DNA from 4 places in the Alteromonas sp. B31-7 genome. Region 4 is predicted to be linked to each of the others. Evidence: predicted binding sites of a transcription regulator. Region 4 holds the regulator's gene; each other region holds the start of a gene.
What was found. The regulator sigma-54, encoded in region 4, starts transcription at its own class of promoters, with help from an activator protein. The targets are predictions, from matches to a motif close to GTTGGCACGNNNNTNGNNT.
Positions count from the first base shown of each region.

Region 1 (4,699 bases), 1.0 Mb from region 4:
TCTATAAGGTAACCATCTAAATTTGCGCCTTCCTCTAATGCGTTCGCCAAAGGGAGTGGGGTGTCTTCTATCGCGAGCGGCGCGTTAGCCAGTTGATCAATTGTAATCACCTGACAAGTCAGGTTGTCATCACTTTTATTCGCGGTTGCACAATCTACAATACGTTCGGCAGTGGTGTTATTGAGAGACTCCCCGAGCACCACTTCGCCTAATTGATGTGCTGGCACAAATTCATGCACGCCATCTGTCATCATGACCAGGGTGTCTTTTGTTTCTAACCCAATGCTGTGGTATTCAATATCCAGTTTTGATTTGAACCCTAAGGCATTCGCGAGAAAGCTACCACCATGCTCGCCTACCGTGCGGTGGGCGGACGTAATAATGTCATAATTATCTGCTTTAAAAATACCAATACATGCATCGCCCACGTGAAAAATATGGGCGTTGTTTCCCTTAATAATGATCACGGAAAAGGTACATACATACCCTCTATCTGGCGAGTAGCAATAAGGGCTATCTTGAGTACGTCGATAAAGGGTGGCGTTGATATTGCGAATCACCATGGTCGCGCTTTGAATGACTGTCCAGGTATCTGGCGTGAGATAGTAACTTTCTAAAAACGTTTTCACAGCGAGGTCGCTCGCGACTTGGCTTACCGAACTGCTGCTGATCCCATCTGAGAGGACAAAGCAATGGCCTTTTAATTGCTGGCTAAGGTTTGATGTAACTGCTGCGACATCAATAATATGACAGCCACAGGCATCTTGATTAATTGGTTTAGCGCCTGCGCTAGAATATTCGCTGTAGGTAAGTGTGGTGAGTTGGTTTTTCATAAGTAAAAACCGCCAGCGAATGGCCGGCGGTTATCTGAGCGTTAAACTACCGCGGCTTTAGTCGCAGGTTTACCTGCTACCGGAATTTTGCGCTTAGGTGCAGTTTTCACGTGGGTGGTATAAATGGTTAAGCCAGTGAAGGCTAAGCCGCCAACCAGGTTCCCCAAGGCTGTAGGAATCTCATTCCATACGAAGTAATCCATCACTGAGAAGTCACCGCCCATGATTAAACCAAATGGAAACAGGAACATGTTCACAACCGAGTGCTCAAAACCCATAAAGAAGAACAGCATGATAGGGAACCACATTGCCAACACCTTGCCACTTACATGTGTTGAAATCATCGCGCCCACAACGCCTAATGACACCATCCAGTTACATAGCATTCCGCGTATAAAGATGGTGATCCAGCCAGCCACGCCGTGTTCAGCGTAACCTAAGGTTCTTGCTTCACCAATGCTGGCTACCTTAGTGGCAATAGCGCCGCCATCGACGTTGTAGCCCATGGTGAAAATGTACGACATCATAAAGGCCACGGTGAGTGCGCCTGCAAAGTTACCCAAGAAAACAAACCCCCAGTTACGGAGAATTTGTGAGGGCGTTACGCCGGGCCGCTTCGCTAACCACGCCAGTGGCGTTAACATGAAAACACCGGTGAGTAGGTCGAAGCCCATTAAGTACAGCATACAAAAGCCGATGGGAAAGAGAACGGCGCCAATGAGGAACACCCCTGTTTGCACGGCAACGGTAATAGCAAAGACAGCCGCTAGAGCCAATATAGCACCAGCCATAAATGCGCGAATGAGAGTGTCTCGGGTAGACATGTAAATTTTAGCTTCACCTGCATCTACCATTTTTGTGGCAAATTCAGCGGGTTGTAAATACGCCATAGTTAATTACCTTTGTTGTTGTTCAGTTAAATGTCAGTCACTGCCGTTTTCACCTGCCTAAAACGAAAAAAGACGTCCACAGCGCTCTTCAATGAAGAAAAGTGCTATGGACGTCTTTATCCGAATAAACAAATTGTGAATGCACGTACTACGGGTGACCAGTGCAGATTCCTCATGTAGCCGCTGTTACTTACATCGATGTAAGCACTTACGTCATTGTAAGTCAGTGCGAGTACAAGTGATTATTACTAAGCGAAATTAATGCCATCGCCATTAACTTTATATTTATTCTTTTTATTTCAATTGGTTGCATTTGTGATGTCTGCGATGGAAACAAGGCGAGGACAGCCGCTCTTTTCGAACTTGGTGCAAAATTAGCCTTGACTGCACCAATATGAACACATAAATAACGTCAAGGAAGCAAAGCTGACTTGCCGCTGACGAGGGGGGAAGTGCAAAGCACTTATGAATATCGTCATGGTATTTTCTAAAACGTCCTGGCACTGAGTTACATGTTATTGTCATGTTTAATACGCATAATCTTCAATCCAAGGTGAATCGGTTTTCACCTAATGGATAAAATACTCACCAGATCATAAATAGTGCTGCGTTAGCGAGTTGGGTTGTCTATAATGGTGCCTCATGTTAAGGAAGTAGTTATGAAAAGCATTGAAATAGATGACGATTTATATGCATTTATCGCTAGCCAAACCAAGCATATTGGCGAGAGTGCATCACAAATTCTTCGTAGGTTATTGTTGCCTGAAGATGGCGCAGCGGTAAATACACCACAAGCGACACCCGCAGCACCTAAGGTAGAAACGGCTAAAGCCACGGAGGCAGTAAAGCCTGCACCCGCCGTTAAGAAAACGACTGCGGCTGCGCCAAAGCAGCCCACAAAAACGGCAGCCCCAGCGAGAACGCCGAAGGTAGCAGCCACGGCTAAGCCATCTCCGCAAGCGCCTGTTTCAGAAGATATTCAAACGCACAAGAAAAACGATATTGTCGATGCGGTGTCACAGGATGCGCTTGCAACCTTCACCAAGCGCGTTGATCAATTCTTGTTTATCTTAAGTGCAGCGCACAAACTCAACGCGAACAGCTTTAGTCAGGTTGAGTCTATTGTGGGTAAAAACAGAACTTACTTCGCAAAAAGCAAAGAAGCTTTGCTTGAAAATGGCAGCAGTACCAATCCGAAAGCCATACCTGATAGCGACTATTGGGTTGTGACTAACAACAATACGGCAAAGAAAGTAAACATGCTGGAACAAGTTTTGCGTAAACTGGGTTACGCACCAGAGGTAGTTGAAACGGTGGTGAACCGATTTGCACCGGAAGGTAAATAAAAACAGTCAATACTGAATAAGGACGATTTCATGGCATTACATCCGCAAGCAGGTAAAGCTGCCGCTCCCGAACAACTTATCAATGTTGCCGCATTGGTAAGTCAATATTACAGCTATAAGCCAGACGCTTCTGCACCCGGTGAAGCGGTAAGTTTTGGTACATCAGGGCACCGAGGCAGCGCGGCTAATTTTACTTTCACTGATACTCACATTGCGGCAATTTGCCAAGCTTTGGTTGAGTACAGAGAGCAAGAAGGTATTACGGGCCCACTTTACGTAGGTAAAGATACCCACGCCTTGTCGGAACCGGCCATGATAACGGCAATAGAAGTGCTAGGTGCTAACGGGGTTGATGTTATTATTCAGCGCAGTGACAACGAAAGTATGGGGTACACGCCTACACCGGTTATTTCTCGTACCATTATTCGACACAACCGCAATAGCAGTGATAAAGCCGATGGTGTTGTGATTACACCGTCACACAATCCTCCAGAAGATGGGGGCTTTAAGTATAACCCTCCCCATGGCGGCCCAGCCGACAGCGACGTCACCAAACAAATTCAAGATCGCGCAAATGCGCTTATTGCTGATGGAAATGTGGCAGTAAAACGGGTAGATATTCGCCAAGCCAAAGCACGAGGCTTGGTGCGCGAAGAAGATTTTATGGAACCCTACATCGACGATTTGGCCAGCGTGATAGATATGCAAGCCATTGCCGATGCCAACCTTAAACTTGGCACCGATCCCCTAGGTGGTGCGGGAGTAGGTTACTGGTCTAAGATTGCAGAAAAGTATGGCCTGAACATTACCGTTGTTAATCAAGCGGTCGATCCCCAATTCGGTTTTATGCGCAGAGATAAAGACGGCAAATTACGTATGGATTGCTCAAGCGCGTATGCCATGGCTGGATTAATTGAATTAAAAGATGATTTTGATTTAGCTTGGGGCAATGATCCTGACTTTGATCGCCACGGCATTGTGTGTCCAAGCGCAGGTTTAATGAACCCCAATCATTACCTTGCGGTGGCAATTCAATACCTTTATACCCATCGTCCTCAGTGGCCACAGAGCCTAAATATTGGTAAAACACTGGTGTCTAGCAGCATGATAGACAGGGTTGCAAAAAGTCTAGATAAGCCACTTGCTGAAATGCCGGTAGGCTTCAAATGGTTTGTTGAAGGTTTGTCGCAAAGCAAAATTGGCTTTGCCGGAGAAGAAAGTGCTGGGGGGATTTTTCTACAGCGCGACGGCGAAACTTGGGCAACAGATAAAGACGGGTTTATTCTTTGTTTACTTGCGGCGGAAATCACGGCAGTGACAGGAAAAGATCCGGGTGAACACTATAAAGGATTAACGGAACAATTTTCTGCTCCCGTATATAGCCGCGTAGATGTTGCTGCAACATTGGAACAGAAACAAAAACTATCCGCCATGGACGCCTCTGTGATAACCAGCGATACCCTTGCCGGTGAACCCATTCTTGCTGTGCAAACCCATGCTCCAGGCAACAACGCAGCAATTGGTGGCGTGAAGGTCTCTACGGAAAATGGCTGGTTTGCTGCGCGTCCTTCTGGTACCGAGCAAATCTATAAAATTTATGCTGAAAGCTTCAAAGGTGAAAGTCACTTAC
Region 1 is NZ_CP065233.1:2,742,864-2,747,562, reverse strand. Features, by position in the region: gene IUA53_RS11760 (bifunctional protein-serine/threonine kinase/phosphatase) at 1-833, opposite strand, end outside; gene IUA53_RS11755 (formate/nitrite transporter family protein) at 875-1,723, opposite strand; gene seqA (replication initiation negative regulator SeqA) at 2,383-3,069, shown strand; gene pgm (phosphoglucomutase (alpha-D-glucose-1,6-bisphosphate-dependent)) at 3,100-4,699, shown strand, end outside.
Region 1: a site for sigma-54 is predicted at 1,974-1,992, ahead of IUA53_RS11755 (formate/nitrite transporter family protein). Genes of this name have one in related genera too.

Region 2 (4,699 bases), 1.9 Mb from region 4:
ACTTTAGCCAGAGACTCTCTATGGCTGCTTTAGCCACGCCAACATCGCTTAAGCGCGCGCAATCCCGTGCCACAATGGTGGATAATATTTCACGGGTTAACACTTTCTTGTTTTTCCCTACCACGGTAAGCACTTTGCCAAATTGTTTTCGTTGGTAACCGAAGTCGAGCACAGTCATCATGATAACCACCTCGAAAAATACCGGGTATTCAGCCATGTATACCAACATGCCTAAGCAGACAATGAGCGGGCCCAACAACACTACCGCCGCAAGAGAACCGGAAATATAGTGCTGCTTTGGGGGGTACTCTTTGCCGGGTAAGACCCTCGCGCCCATTTGTTTAACCAAATAGCGCATAAGCGTAAGCGGATGACTACTTAGCGGCCATCGCCATAATGCATCTACCAATACGGCCAACCAAAGCACCAGTATGCTTTGGTAGGCAGAATCAGTTAACAGGGCATCCATCAGTTAGGCAAGTGCTTTAACCATGGCCATCACCAACTTTGCGGAGTTTTTCGCCGCTGTTTCTAGGTATTCTTTAAAGGATACTGATGAGGTTTTTCCAGCGATATCTGAAAGAGAGCGAATGACTAAAAATGGCACGTCGAGCATGTAACATGTTTGACCTATCGCTGCGCCTTCCATTTCGACGGCTTTCATCGCTGGAAACTTAGTTCTCAGCGCCGCCACGGCTTCGTCGCTGCCGATAAAGGCATCACCGGTACAAATAAGGCCACTAGTCACCTGAATACCTGATATATCATTGGCAGCATGTTGTGCGGCTTCAATGAGTTTAGGATCGCTTTTATAGTCTTCGGGCATGCCGGCACATTGGCCCAATGAGTAGCCAAAGTGAGTGAGATCGACGTCATGGTGAATGAGGTTTTCTCCAATGACCAAGTCGCCAATATTGAGTTGCGTATCGAAACCGCCAGCAGAACCGGTATTAACAATAGCATCCGGCGAGAATTGCTCGATAAGCACGGTAGTGGCAAGTGCTGATGCAACTTTACCTATACCACATTTTACGAGGATAACGTCCACCCCGTGTAACATGCCTTGATAAAAGGTTAGATGCTTCCATTGCACTTCTTTTACTTCTGACAGCGACGCTTTCAATAGCGCCACTTCTTCATCCATTGCACCTAAAATGCCAATTTTGTTCATAACTTTACCAATAACCAAATAATAATGATGCGTATAACTGCACGTGAATGCGCTAATTGTATAAGGAAAGCGACCTTCCTGGTAGGAAAAAGCCTTTGTCGCCGTAACAAGCGAGAGCAACAAAGGCTAGGGGGAAACTAAGGGATACTAAAGTGTGTAAATTACGCAGCGGCAGCGCGACTCGAACGAATTGGACGGGTTGGGCGTTTCGTCGGCTCTGGATTGTGTGTGGGTACTTGCGAAAGCTTTTGTTGCACACGGCGATAAGGAATTAATTTGTTTTCTAGACATTCCCGAATGTCATCCACACTGTACCCAGATTTTACTTTAATTCTTGCGTGGGGCACACCAGCGGCATCAAGTGCGCCAGAGACAAACCAGTCCCGCTGAGTTTTATAACCCTCTTTACCTTGATTATGTACCAAGTCGATGGCCAGTATTGGGCTCATGTCGTGCTTGTCGACTAAAACAAAGTCGAGTTGTCGAGATGATGCGCGGGACAGCGCTTGGCTCGCCGTTTTCTTATTCGCCGATTGGCGTACAGAAACAATGTCGCTGAGTTTAACGCGACACACAATTCTGAATTCTCGTCCCATGGCTTGTTCAATTAAGTTTAAGAATGAGTGCTCAACGGGAGTAAAAAGTTGAGGCTTTCGTCTAAAAGGGAAGGCAACGCCGCCATCAGACAGTTTAATAGCGCCCAATGCCACAACAATAAGTAACATCATTAAAATAATTGCCAGTTCCATCGTAATCCTCGCATATCAACGTGTAATGTGCGTCATAAAAATGACGCTTTTTTTGACACCTTTGGGGTTCGAGAAAGAATTTGCAAAGGCGGTGCCACATTGAACGAGGAGAGAGATGTTGAAGTGTTAACGGCAGCTAGGCTAGGGTTGTTGGATGATGAGCACATCAACTTGAGTGCCCAAACTGTCTGGCGATACCACAATACGAACCGAATCATCTGCAGCGGTAAGCATGGTGCGATGGTTAACAGGGGGGGTTACAACCCATCGCGGGTAGGTATTTTGATAGAAGGTAATTACCTGTTCTGGGGAGCGTTTTGTGAAATAGACTAAGCTAGCGGGTAAGCTATCGTCGAATTGCTGACACTGACGGGCATCGGTCATTAGCGAGACGTCAAAAAAGAAAGTAGGGCAAGACTGAGTAACAGGTACATTGAATGAACCGTTTGTGGTCACAGTATCGGCTAGAGCGTGGCTCGCCACTACTAGCCCGCTAAGTAAAACTAGATTGATGCTTTTACGTAAACCGCTCGTCATTATGCTTGTTAACCAATAATCGATTCTTTGAATCGATAATAGTGGGCTCGCTTCACAAGCGCAAAAGATAAATGGGGGCACTAGGTATGTTCATAACATAATGGGTATGAGGTTAAGCGATTTGTGAACGGGGTTTTCATCCCCCATCACGCCTCTTTGAAATACTGACACTGGGCATTGAATGGCTTATCAAATACCAGTGCAATGTTGACAGCGACTCTTATGGATGATGAGAATGTTCAATTGTTTACACCCACAAAAAAGCTCGCCGGAGCGAGCTTTTATATAGGCTAATTACAACGAGCCATGTGGACCAATAACGCGGTTATACGCCAATGTAATCCAAAATACCTTCAGCGGCTTTACGGCCTTCATCAATTGCCGTCACCACTAAATCACTGCCTCGTACCATATCGCCACCAGCAAAAATTTGCGGGTTAGACGTTTGGTAAGCAAACTTGCCAGCAGACGGCGCGCGAACACGGCCTTTTTCGTCTAGCATAATGCCAAACTCTGCAAACCAAGGGGCAGGGCTCGGTTGGAAACCGAATGCAATGATCACAGCGTCAGCTTCAAGCACATGTTCTGAGCCTTCAACTTCTACAGGGCGTCGACGACCGTTAATATCCGGTGGCCCCATTTCCGTTTTCACTAACTTAACGCCGCACGCTTTTCCGTTTTCATCAACCGCAATATCCAAAGGCTGTAAGTTAAACATAAACTCCACGCCTTCTTCTTTTGCATTCACCACCTCTTTACGTGAGCCGGGCATACTTTCTTCGTCACGACGGTAGGCACAGATAACTTTATCGGCACCTTGACGAATAGATGTACGTACACAGTCCATAGTGGTATCACCACCGCCGAGTACAACAACTCGCTTGCCTTTCATATCGATATAATCAGCTTCGTCTTTCTCTAAGCCCATAACACGATTCGTGTTAGCAATAAGAAAAGGTAGCGCGTCGAATACACCTTCAACATGTTCATTGTCGAAACCACCTTGCATAGATTTATAGGTACCCATGCCAAGGAAAACGGCGTCGTAATCGTCAAGGAGTGATTGGAATTCAACATCTTTACCAATCTCAGTATTGAGAACAAACTCGACACCCATTTCAGTAAAGATTTGACGACGTAGTTTGATAACGTCTTTTTCTAGCTTAAACGACGGAATACCAAAAGTGAGCAACCCACCAATTTCTTCGTATTTGTCGTAAACCACCGGTTTTACACCGTTGCGAACAAGTATGTCTGCACACGCAAGACCTGCTGGTCCTGCGCCTACAATAGCCACTTTCTTGTCGGTCCACACCACATCAGACATATCTGGGCGCCAGCCCATTTTAAAGGCGGTATCGGTAATGTATTTTTCAATACTTCCAATGGTGACCGCACCAAAGTCGTCATTCAATGTGCAAGCACCTTCGCATAGCCTGTCTTGTGGACATACGCGTCCACACACTTCAGGCAAGCTATTGGTCTTATGCGACAATTCCGCCGCTTCTATAATACGTCCTTCATTGGCGAGACTTAGCCATTGAGGAATGTAATTGTGAACGGGGCATTTCCACTCACAATAAGGGTTACCGCAATCTAAACAGCGGTCAGCTTGACCCTCTGTTTGAGGTTGGCTTAGCGGCTGGTAAATTTCAGCGAACTCTTGTTTACGCACCATTATCGGCTTTTTAGGCGGATCGATACGTTCAACATCGACAAACTGGTAAACATTCTTTGCCATAAACTTTATCTCCTCCTATTGCGCCTGAATGCGCAATTCCGCGCTAGAACGACTGATGTGGCCAAGTAGATTTTTCACATCACTGGTTTTTGGCTTAATAAGCTTAAAGCGTTTAAGCGTAGCGGCGAAATCGGTTAGCAACGACAATGAGTGATCGCTACCGGTTTCTTCATAATGCTGGTTGATTAGGCCACGTAGGTGCTCAACCAAAATGGCTTTATCTTCGACTGGCATGACATCAACCAATTCGGCATTCACACGATTATCAAGGTCGTCATTGTCATCCATCAGATAAGCAAATCCACCTGTCATACCCGCACCAAAGTTGACGCCTACAGGGCCTAGTACAGCAACAATACCACCGGTCATGTATTCACAACCGTTATCACCAATACCTTCAACCACGGCAATAGCACCAGAGTTACGAACCCCAAAACGTTCACCTGCACGACCAGCAGCAAATAATTTCCCGCCAGTAGCGCCGTACAAGCAGGTGTTACC
Region 2 is NZ_CP065233.1:1,026,536-1,031,234, forward strand. Features, by position in the region: gene IUA53_RS04335 (cobalamin biosynthesis protein CobD/CbiB) at 1-469, opposite strand, end outside; gene IUA53_RS04340 (5'-methylthioadenosine/adenosylhomocysteine nucleosidase) at 473-1,171, opposite strand; gene IUA53_RS04345 (DUF2726 domain-containing protein) at 1,333-1,920, opposite strand; gene IUA53_RS04350 (hypothetical protein) at 2,062-2,457, opposite strand; gene IUA53_RS04355 (FAD-dependent oxidoreductase) at 2,783-4,198, opposite strand; gene gltB (glutamate synthase large subunit) at 4,214-4,699, opposite strand, start outside.
Region 2: a site for sigma-54 is predicted at 2,001-2,019, ahead of IUA53_RS04345 (DUF2726 domain-containing protein). Genes of this name have one in related genera too.

Region 3 (4,699 bases), 780 kb from region 4:
TTGCGGCTGAGTCGGGGGTGTTTCTTGCGGCGTCACCTCAGCCGTTTTAGATTCTGACAGGACACTACACGCTGACGTCAACGCAATCGCCAGCATCAATACTATTATTCTCATTTTATTTTTCCTGTTGCGGAATTGTCACTCTAAAGCATACATCGGCATAGTCTACATCAACTACCTTAACATCGCCGTGCATTAAGCGCGCACAATCGGCAACTATCGACAACCCTAGTCCTGTTCCAATAACATTGTCGTTTCTAGGCTCCGCACCTCGTGTGAAAGGCTCAAAGAGGGTAGCCACCGAGGACTGAGGAATTTTTTTGCCTCGGTTGGCAACGTCTAATACAGTGAACTTGCCCGCTTGATAAATATGTACGTTGATGGGTCTACCCAATGCACCATGTGCCACAGCATTGGACACCAAATTATCAAGAATTCGGCGAAATAATTCTTCATCAATCCATGCGCTATCTACATCAACATTCACGATGACTTCACGTTCTTGCAATGCCAGTGCATAGTCTTCCAAACAGGCATCCACCAGCTTTTTAGGTTGCGTTTGCACGTGTTTGGGTTGCGCTTGTTGCAATAGTAAGTTGTAGTCTAATAGCTTTTCCACCAAGGTATTCAGGCGTTGCGTACTGCCGGTAAGTAATGAAAGCACTTCCTGCTGAGCATTATTTAATTCACCCACCACATTTTCAGACAATAAACTACACCCCTCTTTAATACTGGCCAGTGGCGTCTTCAGCTCATGGGCTGCATGGCGCAGTAATGCGGTTCTGATGTGTTCTAGCTGCTGAAGCCTGTCGTGCAACCAGTGAAGATCTTTTTCAACGTCAATCAGCTCTCTGGGGGCGTGGCGCGATAATGGGGGCAAGTCCCCTTTTTGGTGAGCCACAATACGAATAATTTGCTTTAATTTATTGACTGGATTAACAATAAGTTGGCTGCCAAGCAAAATTAGCAGCAAAGACACACTCACCAGCATGGCTGTTGACCACGCTTGCTTCGCTTGCATGGCGTTTAAATCGTCTTGCTGAACTTTAACGCGGTTTGCAATGGCATTTTCAACTTCCCCTCGTAGCGCAGTAACGCTACTGGACACCGACGCTAAATAGGCATTTAGTAAGAGTTGATCTTCTATATTTCGATAGTCTGACAGCTGAGACAATTGTTCGAAGAGCGGGTCACAAGTGGCTGGAACCGACAGTGCTTGGCATAAATTATCAGCCGCCACTGCAAATTGGTCGAGGGCGTTATCAGACAGCGCAGCGACTTTTTCATTTCTAATCACCGTAAATTGACGAATACTACGCTCTAGTGCCGTCACCGCACCATCCAAACGCTGCATATCGCCGACCACGTCTACCACATAACGGGTTTCTAACGTGGTCATTTTCCCCACTTTCGCTAGATCACTTTGACTTTGCCAAAGCAATGCAATGAGTGGAATAAGTGCCAGTACAAAGCTGCCTAACGTAAGTTGGCGTAGCGAACCGAATTGAACCAGACGTTCGCCAAACGAGAATTTGTCGATCAGAACCTTATCCTTTCTAAATTATTACCTTACCGATAAAATGTGTCGGGAAGGTCATCTGCCCTACGGGACTAATCCCCCGCTTTGTTAGGAGCGGTACTGCCTGGGGTGAGTTTACTTTTTGCCAACTCAGTTTCCGTTAATTTGCCATCTTCGTTGTCGTCAATTAATCCGAAGTTACGCAAAAGCTCAGTATGGCGTACCGCTTCTTTCAGTGATATGACACCGTCTTTATTAACGTCTAATTGCTGCATTAACCGTTGTGCGGCGGTGGCGTTTGCCTCTGCCACCATAATCCCTTGAAGGGCTGCTATGGTAAGTAACAATAAAAATACTTTCTCTCGCCGTTTCATCATGAATCCTCCGCATTGCTGCATATCTATAAATCCCTTATTGCGCTCTTCTTTTTACTCAACCCCTGGCGCGTCACTCATTATTAGCATAGCTAATTTCGAGCCAATGCAAAATAAACCATAAATAATAACAACTTAAAGCCTACCTTTCCGTTTAACGCTTAACACAATGTCTCTTATTGGTAACACTTTTACCCATAGTTGTGTAAATCGGGAGAGCGTGAAAAACAAACACTATTGTTTATTCACCAAAGCGGCAACATCAAATGCGGCGGGCATTTCAAGTAAAGTAGAAAGGGGGACAGGTTTACTGAACATATAACCTTGAATTTGATCACACCCGTGTTCGGTGAGATATTGCCACTGGAACGGACCTTCAATGCCCTCTGCACATACACTCAAAGATAGCCGTTTAGCTAAATCTATAATTGCCCCCGTCACCAGTTGGCTGCGCTCAGAGGTTTCCAATTCCCGGATAAATTGCTTGTCTATTTTTAATGTATCTATACTTATTTGCGTAAGATAACTTAACGACGAATAGCCGGTTCCAAAGTCGTCCAACGCAATCGCACAGCCCATATTACTCATCCGTTTAAAAAACTTATTGGATAACGCAAAGTTTTCTAGATAGGCCGACTCTGTCACTTCAAATTCTACGTATTCGGGATTCACCTGATACGATTGGAACACCGTATAAATATTATCGAATAGATGGCTATTGCGTAAATCATGCCCTGATAAATTAATGGACACCCGAAACCGCTTATTTAGCCACTGCCGTAAACGGGGTAAATCTTCACTAACACGCTCTATTACCCATTGCGTTATGGCACTTATCTTTCCGCCTTGTTCAGCAATTGGAATAAATTCACTCGGCATTACCATACCGAATTCTGGGTGTTCCCAACGTAGCAAGGCTTCTAAGCCCACTATCTCAGCGTGCTTATTAACCTTAACTTGGTAGTACACCTCAAACTCGTTTTGGCTTAGGCTTTGCTCAATGGCGTTTGCTAAATGTAACTTCCGCTTATGGGAAGCCACCATATCCAGGGTAAATACGGTAAAACTGCCCCGCCCTTTTGCCTTTGAACGGTACATTGCTAGGTCAGCATTACTCATTAACTCACTTAAGTTGTAGTGCGCATCTGCTGCTTTGGCGATACCAACACTAACCCCCACCGTCAGCGACAAGCCTCTTAGGTTGAAAGGTTGTTCAAATGCAGCAATAAGACGAGAGGCTAAACTTTCAATACTGGCATCTCTCACATCGCGGTCAGGTAAAATAAGAAACTCATCGCCGCCTAAACGCGCCACAAGATCCCCTTCGCGAACCAGGTCGCTCACCCTATCTGCCACTTCAATAAGAATTAAATCGCCGGTTTCATGACCTAATGAATCGTTAATGCCTTTAAAGCCATCTAAATCAAAAAACAGCAAGGCTAAATCATCATTGTTACGCTTTGCTCTGGCTAACTCTAGTTTAAGGTTATCAAGTACAAACTGGCGATTGGGTAAGCCGGTTAAACTGTCATAATTCGCTAATCGAGACATTTCGTCTTGCTGTTCAATTAATATTTGTTTTTGTTCATGATTAATAAGTAGCTCTACTTCAATCATTTCAAGCAAGCGGTTAATGCTGTCGCCAAGGGCTCCCACTTCGTTGTTGTCCACTAGGTGGTTTCTAAGCGCATAGTCTTTTGTTTCGATGACCGAGTGCGTAAACGACGTTAAATTCGTCAGCGGCTTTAATAAACGGTGTATCCAATACAAACTGCAAAGTACGCAAAACAACCAAAATGCAAAAACAAGCGGAAAGATTTGCCAAAGTAATGAGGAAATACCGCTAGACACCGACGATTTGGTATCAAAAAATAAAACCAGATACCCATCGGGGTATATGTCTTTCCCAATCGTATGCCTTACCGCAATTGCATGCTGATCGTACGAACTGCCCTCTGGTAAGGCCTGAACGTCAGCCTGTTGAAAGAATGGCTCGATAAGCCGTTGGCCTACTCGCCCAGCTTGTTCTTTTATGAGTGTAGCGTCGCTGTTATAAATACGGGCCCCAATAAAATGGTCATTGGTGCTGAACAGTGAAACAATTGTTTGGGTAAATTCTTCAGGCAGGTTTACATCTGTCATATGGGGCTGAATCATCGTCGCCACCGCTTCACTATAAGTGCTGGCATGCTCTTTCGCTGACGCCACATAGGTGATTTTGTGCTCGCTGACTGCCAACCACAGAACTAATAACGCCATTAAAGACAACGACACTGTGATGATAATACCCACAGGCCCTTTGATAGACTTAAACACTTAAACGTCCTCATCTTTCTGCCCGTTTAACGTGTTTTGGGTCAGAAAAGCTACTGCAACTTAAAAAATACCAACTATTGACTAATTGACAAGTAAAATAAAGCCGACGTTTATAGCATATTTTAAATTAAAAGGTGAATGTTTAGCCGTTTCATCGCAAGTTTGGGTTGATATTCGTCAACCCAATAAGGAGGGAGTCGGGTTATTCGTATTTATACTTACACTTCACCATCGGTAACCGCCAATTTGGTTTTAATAAATTGACTATGGGGTATGTGAAGCAAATCTGCAATGCGACGAATAGTATGTTCTTCAATAGGCGCAATCGCGTTGTCTGCATAGGCGACTTCCCACAAACTTTTTAATATGGTGTGTTTTTGCTGATTGTCGCAATGCGTATTAATGACTTGGGTAAATTGCACCAGGTCTACCGCTTCCTCAGCAGAAGCCTGCCCTTCTTTCGCTAAGGTCGCCAGGGCTTCTTGGGAAA
Region 3 is NZ_CP065233.1:2,962,378-2,967,076, forward strand. Features, by position in the region: gene IUA53_RS12795 (hypothetical protein) at 1-114, opposite strand, end outside; gene IUA53_RS12800 (sensor histidine kinase) at 116-1,513, opposite strand; gene IUA53_RS12805 (EF-hand domain-containing protein) at 1,612-1,896, opposite strand; gene IUA53_RS12810 (putative bifunctional diguanylate cyclase/phosphodiesterase) at 2,128-4,209, opposite strand; gene IUA53_RS12815 (tellurite resistance TerB family protein) at 4,428-4,699, opposite strand, start outside.
Region 3: a site for sigma-54 is predicted at 1,983-2,001, ahead of IUA53_RS12805 (EF-hand domain-containing protein). Genes of this name have one in related genera too.

Region 4 (4,699 bases):
GTTACAAGTGCACGGCAAATTGCATGGCATACACGGAGCCAGTGTATGAACTTATTTGGCTTTAATCGCTTAGGGTTGAGTATTTCTGCACTTTTTACGTTGGCCTTATTAATGTACTTGCCAACCTGGATGAAAGAAGAACCAACATTGGCAAGAGATAAAAGCCTAGACGCGCTGCAGCCTGCATATACAGCCAAAAATATCACCACCACCTTATACGATAAAGACGGAGCGTTAAATCACAAAGTATTTGCGCGCGCAATGGAACACTACGATCAATTGGGGTTTGTTTTGTTTCAACAGCCCAGATATACCTTATATAGCGACAATGCAAAAGCACCGTGGGAAGTCACCGCCGTTGAAGGGACGCTGTACAACAACGAATTAATTCAATTAGAAAATAATGTTTTAATTGAAAACCAAAGCCAAGATGATTTTGTAAGAACCATACAAACGGCGTTTATAGAAATCAATTTGAACAGCAAGCAAATGGCTTCTGACGAGCCAGTGGAAATTCGAGGCTTGCGATATGTAATTAATAGCAACGGGTTTAACGCTAATTTACGTACCCAGGAATATGAGCTAATTGACCATGTACAAACCATTTATTCCCCTAGCAACTAGCCTAATTTTAGGTTTTTTTGCAGTTACAGCGTCGGCGACAGAAAGCGACTTTAACAAACCGATAAAGGTAGATTCTAAATCGCAGTTTGTTGATGGTAAGAATAAAACCTCGTTGTTTAAGGATAACGTGCGTATTTCCCAAGGCACGTTAGTGATTAACGCAGATGAAGTGGAAGTGGTTGCAACAGAAGGCGAAGGCCGTGAAATATTCATCGCCAGAGGCGCGCCAGCAAGTTATTCGCAAACCTTAGAAGACGGCACCCCGGTAACAGCCAAAGCCAATGAAATTCGCTATGAAGTGGTTAATCGCACTCTCTCGTTAGACGGCAATGCAGAGCTGCAACAAGACACCAGTTCTGTGAAAGGCGATAAAATCACCTTTGACATGATTACCGAACAGCTTCTTGCCACCGGCAGCGGTGACAATGATGAAGGCAGAGTGACCACCGTTTTTCGACCAGAAGCGATTCGCAAGCTGACCGATGAGAAGGCGAAAGAAGACGAGAATAACGAGGACGATAACTAACCATGGCAACACTAAGCGCAAGTAACTTAGCCAAAGCCTATAAATCTCGCCAAGTAGTGAGAGACGTTAGTTTGTCGGTCTCAACCGGGCAAATCGTGGGCTTACTAGGCCCTAACGGCGCAGGTAAAACCACCACCTTTTACATGATTGTGGGTCTTGTGCCACTAGATAAGGGAAAAATCACCATTGATGATGGTGAGCTCACCCACCAGCCTATGCACGAACGCGCACGTAAGGGCATTGGCTACCTGCCACAGGAAGCCTCTATTTTTCGCAAGCTAACCGTGTTTGAAAACATCATGGCGATTTTACAGACACGAAAAGATTTAAATTCATCACAACAGGAAGAAGAAGCCGACGCCCTTCTTGATGAATTTAATATTAACCATATACGTAATAGTACAGGAATGAGTTTATCAGGTGGAGAACGCCGTCGCGTAGAGATTGCGCGTGCGCTAGCAGCCAATCCGCAATTTATTTTACTCGATGAACCATTTGCTGGTGTTGATCCTATATCGGTTAATGATATAAAGAAGATAATACAGCACCTTCGTGATAGAGGTATCGGTATCCTCATTACAGACCACAATGTACGAGAAACATTGGATGTATGTGAAAAAGCCTACATTGTGAGTCACGGTGAATTAATAGCCCAAGGAACGGCAGAGCAGGTTTTAAGTAATCAAAAAGTAAGGGATGTATACCTAGGTGAACAATTCAGGCTATAGTTAATGTAACAGAATTGTCATTTTTCAAATTATGCACCTGGTATATTCACAATAAGAGCACAGTAAATAAGACGTAGATGAAACCATCTTTACAGTTAAAGTTCAGTCAACAACTTACCATGACACCTCAGCTACAGCAGGCGATAAAACTGCTGCAGCTGTCAACGCTCGACCTGCAACAGGAGATCCAGGAAGCCCTAGACTCAAATCCTCTACTTGAAGTAGAAGAAGGCAGTGATGAGCCTCAATTAGAGAAAAACAATATCGACGGGGATGACGTCGCTCAAGACGCCGTTACTACCGCATCAAGCGATACGCTTGAAGCCGGTGACGCATTAGAGAAGAATGACCTACCTGATGAATTACCCATAGACAGCACGTGGGACGAATATTACTCAGCGTCTTCTGCACCCGCCCCTGGGCCCTCGAATAATGACGATGAGCAGATTTTCCAAGGCGAAACCACCGAAGACATTCAAGCACATTTGCTATGGCAAATGCGTCTTACCCACTTTTCAGATACTGACCGTGCCATCGCAACGGCTATTATCGATTCAATTGACGAGTCTGGTTATCTTACCGTCACCCTTGACGACATTTTAGAGTCTGTCAACTCCGAAGATATGGAGGAGCCGGTTGAATTAGACGAAGTGGAATGCGTATTAAAACGTATTCAGATGTTCGATCCTATTGGTTCAGGCTCGCGTACACCACAAGAATGCTTGATGGTTCAGCTTCGCCAATTTTCAGATGATACGCCTTGGTTAAAAGAAGCCAAACAACTGATAGAAGAATACTCAGACCTACTCAGTAGCAAAGACTATCGTACGCTGATGCGTAAAAGCCGTCTTAAAGAAGATCAATTACGCGAAGCTATGCGCTTGTTGCAAACATTGAATCCTCGCCCAGGTAGCGCTCTTATCACTAAAGAGCCTGAGTATGTTATACCCGATGTCTCGGTCACCAAGAAAAGTGGTCGTTGGGTGGTTGAACTTAATCCAGATAGCTTGCCTAAACTTAGTGTGAACCAGCAATATGCGGCCATGAGCAGAAGAGCGAAAAATAGTAGCGACTCGCAGTTCATTCGCTCTCATATGCAGGAAGCAAAATGGTTTATTAAAAGTCTTGAATCAAGAAACGACACCTTGATGAAGGTTGCTAATTGTATTGTGCAGCAACAAATGGGCTTTTTTGAACATGGCCCTGAAATGATGAAGCCCATGGTGCTTAACGATGTTGCTGAAATGGTTGATATGCATGAATCCACCATTTCACGTGTCACCACGCAAAAGTATATGCATACCCCACGTGGGATATTTGAATTGAAGTACTTCTTTTCTAGTCACGTTGCCACGGAGTCTGGGGGTGAGTGTTCATCTACTGCCATCCGCGCGCTGATTAAAAAGCTTGTAGCGGCTGAAACGCCAAGCAAGCCACTAAGTGATAGCAAGATTGCTCAATTGTTGGCCGAACAGGGCATTAAAGTCGCCCGGCGGACAATAGCAAAATACCGGGAATCATTGTCGATTCCACCGTCTAACCAGCGAAAGAGCTTACTTTAACTGGCTCATAAATATAAGGAAGACGAAATATGCAAATCAACCTTACTGGTCATCACGTCGAAATCACCGACTCTTTGCGTAATTATGTCGATACCAAGTTCAGCAAACTAGAGAGGCACTTTGATCACATTTCTAATGTGCATGTCATTCTCAATGTTGAAAAACTTAATCAGAAAGCCGAAGCGACCATGCATTTAAGTGGCGCTGAGGTTTTTGCTTCCTCTGAAAATACTGATATGTATGCAGCAATAGACAGCATGGTTGACAAACTAGACAGGCAAGTCATAAAGCATAAGGAAAAGCTGAAAAAGCATTAACTCACGCTTATGGAAATTCAAGCAATCGTAAGTTTGGACCGCACTGAATGTGCGGTTCAATGTAACAGCAAAAAACGAATTCTAGAGATCATCAGTAATATCGCTGCCAAAAACAACGATAATATTGATGAAACGACAGTACTCACGAGCCTATTGAACCGCGAGAGAATGGGCAGTACGGGTATTGGAAATGGTATTGCACTGCCTCATGGTCGACTGGCAGGATTGGAAAGTGTTATCGCCATTATTGTAACTAGTAACCCTGCCATCAACTTTGACGCGCTGGACAACCAACCGGTAGATATTTTCTTTGCCTTATTGGTTCCAGAAGAGCAAACCGAGGGGCACTTACAAACCCTAGCCACGGTTGCAGGTAAATTGAGTGACAAAGAGACCGTGAAGGCAATTAGGCGTGCCACCAATAGCGACGATATTATTGCAGCGCTAAGCTAACTCTAATGCCATCTTAAGGGAGAGGCCAATTGAAACTAATTATTATTAGTGGTCGTTCGGGGTCAGGGAAGTCTGTTGCTTTACGGGCACTGGAAGATTTAGGGTATTATTGCGTAGATAATATCCCCGTCAATTTATTACCTACCCTTACCCATACGGTAGTCGACGAATACGATCAAGTTGCTGTAAGTATTGATGTACGTAACCTACCCAAAAACCCAGACGATTTAGTTGAAATACTCGACTACCTTCCCTCTTCTTGGTCCATGACCATCGTCTACATTGATGCCAGTGACGACATTCTCGTCAAACGCTTTAGTGAAACCCGACGATTACATCCATTGGCAAAACTGAATAAGTCTTTGTCTGAATCTATTAAAGCAGAAGCCGCTTTACTCGCTCCTGTGATTGAACGAGCAGACTTATACATAGATACCGATAAACTGACCATTCACCAACTTGCTGAATTAATACGTGAGCGAATTTTAG
Region 4 is NZ_CP065233.1:3,739,062-3,743,760, forward strand. Features, by position in the region: gene kdsC (3-deoxy-manno-octulosonate-8-phosphatase KdsC) at 1-49, shown strand, start outside; gene lptC (LPS export ABC transporter periplasmic protein LptC) at 46-624, shown strand; gene lptA (lipopolysaccharide transport periplasmic protein LptA) at 593-1,150, shown strand; gene lptB (LPS export ABC transporter ATP-binding protein) at 1,153-1,878, shown strand; gene IUA53_RS16335 (RNA polymerase factor sigma-54) at 1,956-3,440, shown strand; gene hpf (ribosome hibernation promoting factor) at 3,470-3,757, shown strand; gene ptsN (PTS IIA-like nitrogen regulatory protein PtsN) at 3,767-4,210, shown strand; gene rapZ (RNase adapter RapZ) at 4,240-4,699, shown strand, end outside.